DNA from 3 places in the Pseudomonas sp. Leaf58 genome. Region 1 is predicted to be linked to each of the others. Evidence: riboswitches for the same ligand, from Rfam matches in the RefSeq annotation. Region 1 holds a riboswitch; each other region holds the start of a gene.
The links. Region 1 has a riboswitch for cobalamin ahead of DV532_RS09815 (TonB-dependent siderophore receptor). Riboswitches for the same ligand answer to the same signal wherever they lie in the genome.
Positions count from the first base shown of each region.

Region 2: it holds a riboswitch for cobalamin, as region 1 does, so the genes downstream of both, cobW (cobalamin biosynthesis protein CobW) here and DV532_RS09815 (TonB-dependent siderophore receptor) in region 1, are expected to answer to the same signal.
Region 3: it holds a riboswitch for cobalamin, as region 1 does, so the genes downstream of both, cobO (cob(I)yrinic acid a,c-diamide adenosyltransferase) here and DV532_RS09815 (TonB-dependent siderophore receptor) in region 1, are expected to answer to the same signal.

Region 1 is NZ_CP032677.1:2,090,812-2,095,210, reverse strand. Features, by position in the region: gene lpxO (lipid A hydroxylase LpxO) at 125-1,024, shown strand; gene DV532_RS09825 (carboxymuconolactone decarboxylase family protein) at 1,154-1,498, shown strand; gene DV532_RS09820 (GNAT family N-acetyltransferase) at 1,577-2,146, shown strand; cobalamin riboswitch at 2,213-2,421, shown strand; gene DV532_RS09815 (TonB-dependent siderophore receptor) at 2,530-4,399, shown strand, end outside.
Region 2 is NZ_CP032677.1:2,430,791-2,435,189, reverse strand. Features, by position in the region: gene cobN (cobaltochelatase subunit CobN) at 1-1,209, opposite strand, end outside; gene cobW (cobalamin biosynthesis protein CobW) at 1,213-2,280, opposite strand; cobalamin riboswitch at 2,380-2,593, opposite strand; gene DV532_RS11360 (branched-chain amino acid aminotransferase) at 2,972-3,991, shown strand; gene DV532_RS11355 (multidrug/biocide efflux PACE transporter) at 4,132-4,399, opposite strand, start outside.
Region 3 is NZ_CP032677.1:1,301,534-1,305,932, reverse strand. Features, by position in the region: gene bluB (5,6-dimethylbenzimidazole synthase) at 1-522, opposite strand, end outside; gene DV532_RS06120 (cobyrinate a,c-diamide synthase) at 519-1,814, opposite strand; gene cobO (cob(I)yrinic acid a,c-diamide adenosyltransferase) at 1,811-2,422, opposite strand; cobalamin riboswitch at 2,542-2,762, opposite strand; gene DV532_RS06110 (hypothetical protein) at 2,930-3,508, shown strand; gene DV532_RS30170 (hypothetical protein) at 3,495-3,755, opposite strand.

The DNA.
Region 1 (4,399 bases):
TCTAGGGCATTACACCTAAGTCGCCCCGTCGATTCGCAACAATGAGTACAAACTGCCCCCATGATTGTTTATGCTGGCGGGCTTATGCCATGGCGCATGGCCATTTTTCGACAAGTAAACGTCCATGAAAATTGCACTCGTAGTCATCTTCGTTCTCTCGATCGCCTTTGTTCACCTGCGCGGTCGGGTTCGCCACAAGCTGACCCGTCAGTTGGGCGACCACTCCAGCTTCCTGGCTCCGGTCAACAGCTTCCTGTACCTGTTTTCCAAGCACCCGGCCAAGCCTTACCTGCCGGTAGAGGCCTTCCCCGAACTGCAGCCGCTGCAGGACCACTGGCAGGAGATCCGCGAGGAGGCTCGCCAGCTGCTTCATGTGGGGGAAATCAAGAAGTCCGACAATTACGATGACGTCGGTTTCAATTCGTTCTTCAAGACCGGCTGGAAACGTTTTTACCTGAAGTGGTACGGCGAAAGCCACCCGTCGGCGATGACCCTGTGCCCACGCACCACCGAGCTGCTGCAAGGTATCGGTACGGTCAAGGCGGCCATGTTCGCCACCCTGCCGCCCGGCGCCAAGCTGGTGCGCCACCGCGACCCGTATGCCGGTTCGTACCGCTACCACCTGGGCCTGGACACACCGAACGACGACGGCTGCTACATCGACGTGGACGGTGAGAAGTACTCGTGGCGCGATGGTGAGGGTGTGGTTTTCGATGAAACCTATATCCACTACGCGGCCAACACCACCGAGCACAACCGCATCATCCTGTTCTGTGACGTCGAACGCCCGCTGAAGTACCGCTGGGCGACCGCGTTCAACCGCTGGTTCAGCCGCAACGTCATGGCCGCTGCCGCCGCGCCCAACGCTGCCGGCGACAAGACCGGTGGCATCAACCGGCTGTTTACCCGCATCTACAAGATCCGCGAACGTGGCAAAGCGCTGAAGAAGCGCAACCGCATGCGCTACTACCTGGAGAAGTGGGCATTCGTGGCGGCGCTGGTGCTGGTATTCCTCTACATCTGATTGTTTAAAGCGGCCTTTACGGCCAATGGCAAGAGTGGCCTGCGCACACCCACCAAAGTACAAGTCTCACACTTCTCGCTCTTCGACTAGCCTGAAAGCTCCACTCGCAACCTCCCCAAGGTGAAGACGATGAGCATGATGGACTGGGACGCCTACCGTAAGCAGTTGATGGCCGGCATCGGCGATCTCAAGCAACTCTCCCCCGACACCGTGGCCGGCTACATGACCGCCAGCGGTGCCGGGGCCAAGACCAACCACCTGGACGCCAAGACCCGTGAGCTGATCTCGCTCGCCGTGGCCGTGACCACCCGTTGCGACGGCTGCATCGCCGTGCATTCGCAGCAAGCCGTCAAGCACGGCGCCAGCCGTGAGGAAATCGCCGAGGCCCTCGGCGTGGCCGTGGCGATGAATGCCGGTGCCGCGCTGGTCTACTCGGCACGGGCCATGGATGCGGTGGGCAAGGCCAACGGTTGACTAGCAACGGCGCCGCCGCCCTTGCGCGACGGCGCCGCGTTACCCAGACTGGGCGGCCCAGCCTTTGCAGGATTCCGCATGATTCACATCCGCCCCATGACAGCCGAAGACTTCGAACACTTCTGGCCCACCTTTCAGGCCATTATCCAGGCCCGTGAAACCTACGCATTCGACCCCGCCATGAACGTCGAACAGGCCCGCCAGCTGTGGCTGGAGCTGCCTGTGCGCACGCTGGTGGCTGAGGAAGACGGCGAGCTGCTCGGCTCGTATTACCTCAAGGCCAATGCCGCCGGGCCGGGCGGGCATGTGGGCAATTGTGGCTACATGGTCAGTGAGCAGGCACGCGGCCGGGGGGTGGCGCGGCTGATGTGCGAGCACTCGCAGAAACTGGCACGTCAGGAAGGCTTCCTGGCCCTGCAGTTCAACTCTGTGGTGGCCACCAACGAAGTGGCGGTGGCGCTGTGGCACAAGCTGGGCTTCGAAACCGTCGGCCGTTTGCCCAAGGCCTATCGGCATGCCCGCCTGGGGCTGGTGGATTGCCTGGTGATGTACAAGTGGCTGGCGGATGAACCGGTGGTGGAGAAGCCAGCGCTGCTGATCGGGCGCAAGAATATCGAGGCGCGGGTGTCGCGGCGGCGCGGGCGCTAACCTTCTCTCGCAGGTCTGGCCCCCCAATCACCCCAGCGAATTTGACGCCCCTGCGTTTCAATGGTCAGATGCGCGCCAGTTTCAGGTGCCCTGCGCCGCCGCGCGCAAGGTGAAACGGGAAGCCGGTGCGTCGTGTTGCCCACGACAAGTCCGGCGCTGCCCCCGCAACGGTAAGCGAGCGAACCCTTCGAGATACCACTGTGCATGTGCATGGGAAGGTGAAGGTTTCATGCCCCTCGCAAGCCCGGAGACCGGCCTGAAGCTTCACTTGGCAACCCGCGGTGGGCGGGCGCGGGCCGGTATCCGTGCGCGCGCCTGCATGCACGGTGCGCCTTTGCGTGTTTTCCACCGGGATCCATTCATTCCTGCAGCAGTGGAACGACATGTCCCGTATGTTCAAGCTTCACCCCCTGACGGCCTGCCTGGCCGTTGCCCTGCCGGCCTTGGCCGATGACCTCGACCGAAAACCCCTGGCCCTGCCCTCCACGGCCGTCACCGACACCTTCAACAGCCATACCATCGACCTGGCCACCCCGACCCAGGCTGGCTCGCGCCTGGGCCTCAGCGCCCTGGAAACCCCCGCCAGCACCAGCAGCCTCAGCGCCGTGCAGATCCAGCAGCGCAACAACCTTACCGTGCAGGACGCGGTGACCCGGTCACCGGGCATCACCTACATCGGCTCACCAGGCGATGGTGGCACCGGCCTTTCGGCCCGCGGCTTTACCGGGCACAACTCGGTGATGACGCTGTTCGATGGCGCACGCCTGTACACCGGTGCCGGCACCCAAACGTTCCCGGTCGACCCGTGGATGGTCGAGCGCATCGACGTGATTCGCGGCCCGGCCTCGGTGTTGTACGGTGAAGGCGCCACCGGTGCGGTGGTCAACGTGATCCCGAAAAAGCCGTTTGCCGGCGAGGTACGCAACCACCTGCGCCTAGGCTATGGTTCGTGGGATCGCCAGCAGCTCGGCCTGGACAGCGGCGGCAGGCTCAGCGAGCGCCTGAGCTACCGCCTGGCCCTGAACCAGCAGGCCGGCAACGGCTGGGTCGACCGCACCACCTCGCGCAGCCTCGCCGTGAGCGCCGCGTTGCGCTTCGATGCCAGCGACGACCTCAGCTTCACCCTCGCCCACGACCGTGGCGATGCGCAACCTGCCAACTACTACGGCACCCCGCTGATCGACGGCCACTACCGCAGCAGCCTGCGCAAACAGAATTACAACGTGCACAACGACGTGCAGCAGTATGTTGATGAATGGACCCGGCTGAACACCGACTGGACGCTGAGCGACCACCTCAGCGCCAGCAACCAGCTGTACTACATGAAAAGCCGCCGCCACTGGCGCAACGCCGAGGACTACAGCTGGGACGCCGAACACCAGCAGTTGCTGCGCGGTAGCTACCTGGAAATCAAGCACAACCAGGAACAGTTCGGTGACCGCCAGGCGTTCACCCTCGACCATACGTTGTTCAACTTGGCCAGCAAGACCGTGGTCGGCGCCGAATACAACAAGGTCCGCTTCAACGTCGACAGCAACGCGCCCTACACCGATGTGGGCGGCGACTACCTCGACCCGTGGCAACCGCAACCGGGCTGGTTCCACAGCGCTTCGCCGTTGCGCCCGCAAACCTTGTCCACCACCCATACGTTCGCCCTGTTTGCCGAAAACCGTCTGCAGTTGACCGATCGCCTGTCGCTGGTCACCGGGGTACGCCGCGACCAGAACCACATCGACCAGGCAAAACTGACCAACCACAGCCGCAGCGACCGTAGCCTGCAAGTTGGCAATTGGCGTGCCGGGCTGGTGTTCGCGGTCAACGACGACCTGTCGCTGTACGGCCAGTACTCCACCAGCGAGGACGGGGTCGACAACCTCATCAGCCTCAGCGCCAACCAGATGCACTACGACCTGGCCGAGGCCAGGCAGACCGAGCTGGGCCTGAAACAGCGCTTCTGGGACGGCCGTGGCGAATGGACTGTGGCGGCCTACCACATCGTCAAGCGCAAGTTGCTGGTGGATGACCCTATCAGCCACGACAAACAACAGGCTGGCCAGCAGACGTCCGATGGCCTGGAGGCGACCGTGGAACTGGCGCTGGCGCACCAGTGGCAGGTGTCGGCCAACGCTTCGCTGGTACGCGCCCGGTATGACGACTTCGACGAAGTTGTGGGCGGCGTCACGCAGGACCGCGCGGGCAACCGGCCGGCCAACGTCCCAAGGCGTACGGCCAACCTGTGGCTGAACAAAGGCT
Region 2 (4,399 bases), 340 kb from region 1:
CGCCGGGGTGTCCAGGCCAACGCCGTTGCCAATGCGGCCATCGCGGGTCGGGTAGTTGGCCAACACCAGGGCCACACGTTTCTGGGCATTCGGCAGGCGCGCCAGCTCGACCCAGCGGCGGGCCAGTTCGGCGACAAAATCCATGCGCTCGGGGTGGGCGCGGTAGCACACCACGTCGGACTGGCTGCGCTCGCTACGCCAGGCCATGTCCTTGAAACTGACCGGGCGGGTGATGATGCGCCCGTCCAGTTCCGGCAAGGCAATGTGCATGGCCAGGTCACGCGCGCCCAGGCCCTGCTCGCTGGCTTCCCAGCCGGGCTGGTTGTCTTGCGCGCAGATCGCCTGCAACACCGGGATGTCACGGCGGAACGGGCGCAGGTTGGGGCGTTCGGGGCTGGACAGGGCAAAACCGGTGGTATTGACCAGCACCTCGGCGCCCACCTCGTCCAGCCACGCTTCGACCTGCTCCAGGCAAGCGCTTTCCTTGAGGCTGGCCACGGCGATCGGCAAGGGGTTCAGGCCGGCAGCCTGCAGGCGCTGGCAGAACACGTCAATGAACGCCGTGTTAGCCGCCTGCAGGTGCGAGCGGTAGAACAGCAGCGGTGCCACCGGCTGCTCGGGATGCCACTGGCGGTACCAGTCCGCCAGCGTCGCGCTGCCTTTGGCCGGGTGATACACCGCCGTGCGCGGCAGCGGCTGCGGCTCGTCCCAGGCATAGTCACGGCCCAACCACTGGTTGGCTAAACAGTTGAACAGGTTGATGGCGTTGGCCTTGCCGCCCTGGCGCAGGTAATGCCATAGGCGTTCGGCCTGCGCGCCACTGACGGTGCCCAGGCCGGTCAGCTCTGGGTCCGGGCGGTCGTCGCCCGGCACCAGGATCAGCTGCACACCACGGGCGGCCAGCTCGACCAGTTGCTCGACGCCATAGCGCCAGTAGCCGACGCCGCCGTGCAGCGACACCAGGATAACCTTGGCGTGGCGCAGCACCTGGTCGACATACAGGTCGACCGAAGCATGGTTCTGCACCTGCATCGGGTTGGCCAGGCGCAGGCTGGGGAAGCCTTCGGGCAATTGCTCGGCGGTATCGGCGAGCAATGCCAGGTGCGAATCGCCGCTGCAGAGGATCACCAGCTCGGCCGGTGTCTGGCCGAGGTCGGCAATGCTGTCATCCGGCACGAAGCCGCCGGGCTGGGTCCGCAGCAGGTGCATGGGTCAGGCGCCCAGGGCCTGGCGCAGGCGCGCTTCCAGCTGGGCGGCATCGAGGTCCTGGCCGATCAGCACCAGGCGGGTGATGCGCGGCTCGTCGGCCCGCCAGGCGCGGTCGAAGTGCTTGTCGAAACGGGTCCCCACGCCTTGCACCAGCAGGCGCATCGGTTTGCCCGGGATGGCGGCGAAGCCTTTGGCACGCAGGATGCCGAACTCCACCACCAGCTGGGTCAGGGCATCGAGCAACAGGCTTTCGTCGGCCTCTGGCAGGTCGATTGAGATGGAGTCGAAGGCATCGTGGTCATGCTCGTCATGGTCGTCGCCGTCGTGGTGCGAGTCGTGGTGGGTACGGCGGCCATCGATGTGCGCCTCGGACTCGGCGCCTACGCCCAACAGTACTTCCAGTGGCAGCTTGCCGCTGCTGGCTTCGACCACTTTTACCGCTGGCGGCAGTTCTTCGGCCACTTCGGCGCGGACCTTGGCCAGCCCTTCGGCGTCGATCAGGTCGGCCTTGTTCAGTACCACCAAGTCAGCGCTGGCCAGCTGGTCGGCGAACAGCTCGTGCAGCGGCGATTCGTGGTCCAGGTTCGGGTCGAGCTTACGCTGTGCATCGACCTGGTCCGGATAGGCGGCAAAGGTGCCGGCCGCCACGGCCGGGCTGTCGACCACGGTGATGACTGCATCGACGGTGCAGGCAGTGCGGATTTCCGGCCACTGGAAGGCTTGCACCAGCGGTTTGGGCAGGGCCAGGCCGCTGGTTTCGATGAGGATGTGGTCGAGGTCGCCACGGCGTGCCACCAGCTCGCGCATGACCGGGAAGAACTCTTCCTGCACGGTGCAGCAGAGGCAGCCGTTGGCCAGCTCGTAGACCCGGCCGCTGGCTTCTTCCTCGGTGCAACCGATGCTGCACTGCTTGAGGATTTCGCCATCGATGCCCAGTTCGCCGAATTCGTTGACGATCACCGCGATGCGGCGGCCCTGGGCGTTGTCGAGCATGTGGCGCAGCAAGGTAGTCTTGCCCGAGCCGAGGAAGCCGGTGACGATGGTGACGGGGAGCTTGGCCAGTGTTTTCATGTCGCATTGCCCTTGGCAGATTGGCGCGGGCATGCAGGACGACAGCCGCGGGCCAGGCCGGCCGGGCTTGTTCGCCACCGGATCACCCCGCCCGGTTGAAAGTCGAAAACGTGACGAGGCAGGTCTCCTGGCTCGCACCGTTCCAGTTGCCTGCAGGAGCAGCAGGCTGGCGGGATGACGCCTTCCCGCGCGCTGGCGCAGTGGCTGTGTCGATCCGTTGTCGGTGCTTACAGTTGCGGGGGCAGCCGCGGCTTGTACCGCGTTCCCGTCTTAGCTTCGGCTTGGCCGAAGAACCTCGAAGTGGCAAGGCTACGCAGTGGTTGGCGGGTGGTCAACCATTGGCTCGTGTTGATTTTTCTAGCGCCTTGGGAAGTGTCTGGCGAAGGTCTTTCAGCGCCTGGGGAGTTGTATGGCGAATCTCTTTCAGCGCCTGTGAGATCGAGCGCCGTGCGGGCGGCGCTCGATCTCACAGGCGCTAAAAGACCTTCGCCAGGCAATCCCACAGGCACTCGAAAACCTCCCGCCAGGCACCTTGCTGCTCTATGCGCTCCAGAATCCCGCCCTCATACCACCTTCCCACCACCATTTCGTGACTGGCCGTTCCCGATCTGCCACGGATGTATTATGGTGGCGTGGTGCGCATATAACAGCAGCCCGAGCGATCGGGCACTTGCAAGACAATGAGGGTGTCATGAGCAACGAAAGCATTAATTGGGACAAGCTGGGTTTCGACTACATCAAAACCGACAAACGCTACCTGTCCGTATGGCGCAATGGCGAGTGGGACAAAGGCACCCTGACCGAAGACAACGTGCTGCACATCAGTGAAGGCTCCACGGCGCTGCACTATGGCCAGCAGTGCTTCGAGGGCCTCAAGGCCTACCGTTGCAAGGACGGTTCGATCAACCTGTTCCGCCCGGACCAGAACGCCGCACGCATGCAGCGCAGCTGCGCCCGCCTGCTGATGCCGCAAGTGCCAACCGAGGTGTTCATCGAAGCGTGCAAGCAAGTGGTCAAGGCCAACGAAAAATTCGTCCCACCGCACGGTAAAGGCGCCCTCTACCTGCGCCCATTCGTGATCGGCACCGGTGACAACATTGGCGTGCGCACCGCCCCCGAGTTCATCTTCTCGATCTTCGCCATCCCTGTTGGCTCGTACTTCAAGGGCGGCATGAAGCCGCACAACTTCCAGATTTCCAGCTTCGACCGCGCAGCACCGCAAGGCACCGGCGCAGCCAAGGTCGGTGGCAACTACGCCGCCAGCCTGCAGCCAGGCGCTGAAGCGAAGAAGGCCAACTTCGCCGACGCCATTTACCTGGACCCGCTGACCCACACCAAGATCGAGGAGGTCGGCTCGGCCAACTTCTTCGGCATCACCGCCAACAAAGAGTTCGTCACCCCGAAATCGGCCTCGGTGCTGCCAGGCATCACCCGCCTGTCGTTGATGGAACTGGCGCAATCGCGCCTGGGCCTGACCGTGATCGAAGGCGATGTCGAGATCAACAAACTGGACCGCTTCATCGAAGCCGGCGCCTGCGGTACCGCTGCGGTGATCACCCCGATCGGCGGCATCGAGTACAACGGCAAGCTGCATGTGTTCCACGACCTGGAAAAGGTCGGCCCGGTTACCCAGAAGCTCTACAACGAGCTGACCGGCATCCAGAGCGGTGATGTAGAAGCACCGGCTGGCTGGATCGTCAAAGTCGCCTGAGGCGTTTTAGCGGTATGAAAAAACGGGGCATGCCAGCAATGGCATGCCCCGTTTTTTTATGGGTTGACGCGAAGGGCACCGGCTACGCCGGTGTTCGCGGCTAAAGCCGCTCCTACACCAGCCAGCGCCGGGCCGCATATTCATGCAAGGCGACGCTGCATCAGCAAATGCCGGGCTTTGTCGAAGGCCCAGTTGTACAGCACGGTGTAGGGCAAGATGATCACGAAGAAGCCCAGCTCCACCATGAACGCCTGCAGCAACGAGATATCCAGCATCCACGCTGCTACCGGCAGGCACCACACCACCAGCCCGGCTTCGAAGCCCAGGCCGTGCACAAAGCGTGCGCGGGCGGTCCAGTGAATACGTTCGACCTGTACGTAACGGTCGACCAGCGCGTTGTAGACCATA
Region 3 (4,399 bases), 790 kb from region 1:
TGGCTTGGCCCCGGCCGGCATGCCCAGCAGCGCCGCCAGCGCCAATGGGTCGAACAGCGACACCCAGCCCATGCCCAGCCCTTCGCCACGGGCCGCCAGCCACAGGTTCTGGATGGCGCAGGCCAGCGAGGCGAGGTCCATTTCCGGCAGGGTGCGCCGGCCAAAGATATGCGGCTCGCGGTTGTCCATCAGGGCGGCCACCAGCAACTCGGCACAATCGTTGATGCCTTCCACCTTCAGTTTCATGAAGGCGTCGGAGCGCTCGCCCAAGGCCTCGGCAGTGCGCACCCGCTCCGCCTCGACCAAGGCCTGGATGCGAGTGCGCAGGTCGCGTTGGGTAATGCGGATAAAACGCCAGGGCTGCATCAGGCCGACGCTGGGCGCCTGGTGCGCGGCGGCCAGCAGGCGGCCGAGCAGCTCTGGAGCCACCTCGCCACCGGCAAAATGGCGCATATCGCGGCGTTCGCCGATGGCCCGGTAGATCGCGGCGCGCTCGGCGTCACTGAAAGCGTGCTCGCTCATGGTCGCAACAGCGCCGCCGCCGCATCCGGGTTGGAGGGGAAATAGAAGTGCACGTAGGAAGCCGTCAACCGCCCCAGGCGGTACACCGCTTCGTTGCCGCGCCCGCCGTTGGGGCTCAAGCCACGGGCGATCGGCGCCAGCGCGGTGTTGGTCAGCGAGTGGTGATAGGTGTGGCCGCGCAGGGTACCTTCTGGCAGTTCAACCGCCTGCAGTGCCAAGGCCGCCAGGCGCTTCTGCATGGTCGCCTCGCCCGGCAGCAGGCCGAGCAGTTGGGCACGCTCACCGGCTACGTCGGTCAGCGCATCAAGCAGATACAGCATGCCACCGCACTCGGCCAGCAAGGGTTTGCCCTGGGCGTGATGGGCACGGATTGCCTCGTTCATCGGCGCATTGCCAGCCAAGGCGTGATGGTGCAGCTCGGGATAGCCGCCTGGCAGGTACAGGCTGTCTACCGCCGGCAGCTCGCGGTCGTGCAATGGCGAGAAGAATTCCAGCTGCGCACCAAGGTTGCGCAGCAGGTCGAGGTTGGCGCCATAGGTGAAGGCGAATGCCTCGTCCCGTGCCACGCCGATGCGTACGCCGGCCAGCGAGGCAGCGCCCGTTTGCGGTTCAGGTTCGGCAAACGTCACCGGCGGTGGCAAGGCGGCGTCACAGCTTGCACCCAGCGCCTCGGCGGCCGCGTCCAGGCGGGCGTCCAGGTCGTTCAGTTCACTGGCTTGGACCAGCCCCAAGTGGCGGCTGGGCAGTTCGATGCCGCGCTCGCGAGACAAGCCGCCATACCAGCGCAGGCCTTCGGTCAGGCTGCCTTCCAACAATTGCGCGTGGCGCAGGCTGCCCACCCGGTTGGCCAGCACCCCGGCAAACGGCAGGTCGGCCTGGTAACGTGCCAGGCCCAAGGCCAGGGCACCGAAGGTCTGGGCCATGGCCGTGCCGTCGATTACCGCCAGCACCGGCACGCCGAAGTGGCGCGCCAGGTCGGCGCTGGACGGGGTGCCGTCGAACAGCCCCATTACCCCTTCGATCAAGATCAGGTCGGCTTCGCCCGCGGCTTCCCACAGCAGGCGGCGGCTTTCCTCGGCACCAATCATCCACAGGTCGAGCTGATACACCGGCGCGCCGCTGGCCCGCTCAAGGATCATCGGGTCAAGAAAGTCGGGCCCACACTTGAACACCCGCACGTTGCGCCCGAGGTTGCGGTGCAAGCGGGCCAGGGCGGCGGTGACGGTGGTCTTGCCCTGGCCAGAGGCCGGCGCCGCGATCAAGACGGCAGGGCAATGACGGGGCTGGCTCACAGTTCGACGCCCTTCTGTGCGCGGATGCCCGCCTGGAAGGCATGCTTGAGCATGCCCATCTCGGTCACCGTATCGGCCAGCTCGATCATCTCTGGCTTGGCCGCACGACCGGTAACGATCACGTGCTGCATCGGTGGGCGGGCCTGGATGTCGGACAACACCTGGTCAAGGTCGAGGTAACCGTGCTTAAGGGCGATGTTCAGCTCATCCAGCACCACGAACTGCACGCTCGGGTCTTGCAGCAGCTGGCGCGACACCGCCCAGGCTGCTTCGGCGGCAGCGATGTCCCGCTGGCGGTCCTGGGTTTCCCAGGTAAAGCCCTCGCCCATCACGTGGTAGCGCACCTGTTCTGGGAAGCGGCGGAAAAACAGCTCTTCGCCGGTGCTGTTGCGGCCTTTGATGAACTGCACCACACCGCACTGCATGCCATGGCCCAAGGCCCGCGCGAGCATGCCGAAGGCCGAGCTGCTCTTGCCCTTGCCATTGCCGGTCAGCACCAGCAGCAGGCCGCATTCGTTAGGGGAATTGGCGATGCGTTCGTCGATGATCGCCTTCTTGCGCTGCATGCGCGCCAGGTGGCGTTCGTCGCGTTCGGTGGTTTCGCTCATCAGGGCTCTCCGCTGGCTGGCGCCACGGCAACGCGCGGCGACAGGTAAAAGGCAGGCAGACGGAGAACACGCAGGGGCCGTGGCCGGGCGCCACGGTGCACTGCGCATCACCCTCCGTGATGCCGTTGGCAGTATCAGGCCGGTCTCCGGGCTTGTGAGCGGGCCTTGGCCCAAGCCTGCGCGCCTTCCCGGGTGCTGGCACCCAGTGGCCTTGCGCGGCCGCGACTCACCTACCGTTGCGGGGGCAGCGCCGGAATCGCGCCATGCTGGCGCCCACCGGCTTCCCTGTTTCACCCTGCCCAGACAAGGCTGGCAGGGCACCTGAAACACGCGCGAAGGTTAGAGGGTTGCACCCGGAGCGTCAATCGGAGCGGGCCGCTTCGCAGGCCCACAGGCCCCACCTGGGCAGTGGCCAAGTTACCGATGTGTGCCACACTGGACAGGGTGATATCACATAGCCATCACCCTCAGCTGGACGCGATCACAACAACAAGAGGAGAGCGCAGCATGCGAGGCCATATCATCAACAACCCACACCTGGAGTTTCTCGGCCCGGTGCTGGAGCGCTGGGTCGACTGTGTAGACCGCTTCAACCAGTTTGCCGGCGATGCCGAAGCCCCCTATTGGCATGGCGCTGCCGCCAACAGTGGGTTGCTCGCGGCTGCAGCCTGGCAGGCCGAGTTAACGGCGCTGCAGCAATTTGCCGGGAAGAAGCAGCGTGACGAAGGCGAGTATGAGGGGCGCTGCGACCTGTCGATCAGCAGTGCCGACGAAGCGCTGTACCTTAGTGTGAGCCAGCGCTGGCCGAAAATTGCCCGGCTGGACATGGCAGCCGCCTTGCAGCAAACCGCCGCCCTCGCCCGTCAGGTGGCGTACCCCAGCCAATTGAAAGCTGGGGCGCTGTTCATCAGCCCGTGGAAGGCTGGCCAGCACGCCAGCCCCGAAGAGCTGCAAGACCTGGTCGACGACCTGCACAAGCACACCGCCTGCGCCATCGCCTGGTATTTCCCGTATGCCTACCGCAAGTTGCATAACGAACTGGGGCAGTATTTCCCGGGGGTAGCGCTGCTGCTCAAGCAGGCCTGAGCCAGCTATTTGCGAGAGGCGAAGGAAGTGCGCAACCAGAAGCCAAGACCTTGATCTTGATCTTGATCTTGATCTTGATCTTGATCTTGATCTTGATCTTGATCTTGATCTTGATCTTGATCTTGATCTTGATCTTGATCTTGATCTTGATCTTGATCTTGATCTTGATCTTGATCTTGATCTTGATCTTGATCTTCGCGACTTCAGGAGGCTGAACGCAGGTCTTGCGGAGGGAGGTGACGGGCATGGATGCCCGTCAAGCGCTGGGCCCCAGGATGGGGCCTGCAGCGCGGTCCTCCCGGGAGCAAGGCCGGAGAGAGGGGACCCCGGAGCGCAGCGTAGGGGCCGGATGATGGGAGCGCAGCGTTTTTTGGTTACTTTTTGTCGCGTTTGACAAAAAGTGACTCGCCGTAAGGGCGAAAAGGTGAGTCAGCGTCGCCATCGCTGCTGGACTATGCGCAATAGAAAAACCAGCGCTATCCCGCTTTCGCTTTTCGCTTTTCGCTTTTCGGGCATAGGCTTTGACAACAACGTCAACATTCATTGCCGAAGGTGGCGCTCAGTCACCTTTCCGCCCTTACGGCGGGTCACTTTTTGTCAAACGCGACAAAAAGTAACCAAAAAACGCTGGCTCCCATCATCCGGCCCCTACGCTTCGCTCCGGGGTTCCCTCGCTACGGGCTTGCTCCCGGGAGTACGCGCCGCAGGCCCCATCCATGGGGCCTCAGCGCTTGACGGGCATCCATGCCCGTCACCTCCCTCCGCAAGCCCTTCGCTCGGCCTCCTGAAGTCGCAATCTGTGTTGCCTGAACTATCGCGCGCTTAGAAGCAAAAACAAAGGCAAAGGCAAAGGCAAAGGCAAAGGCAAAGGCAAAGGCAAAGGCAAAGGCA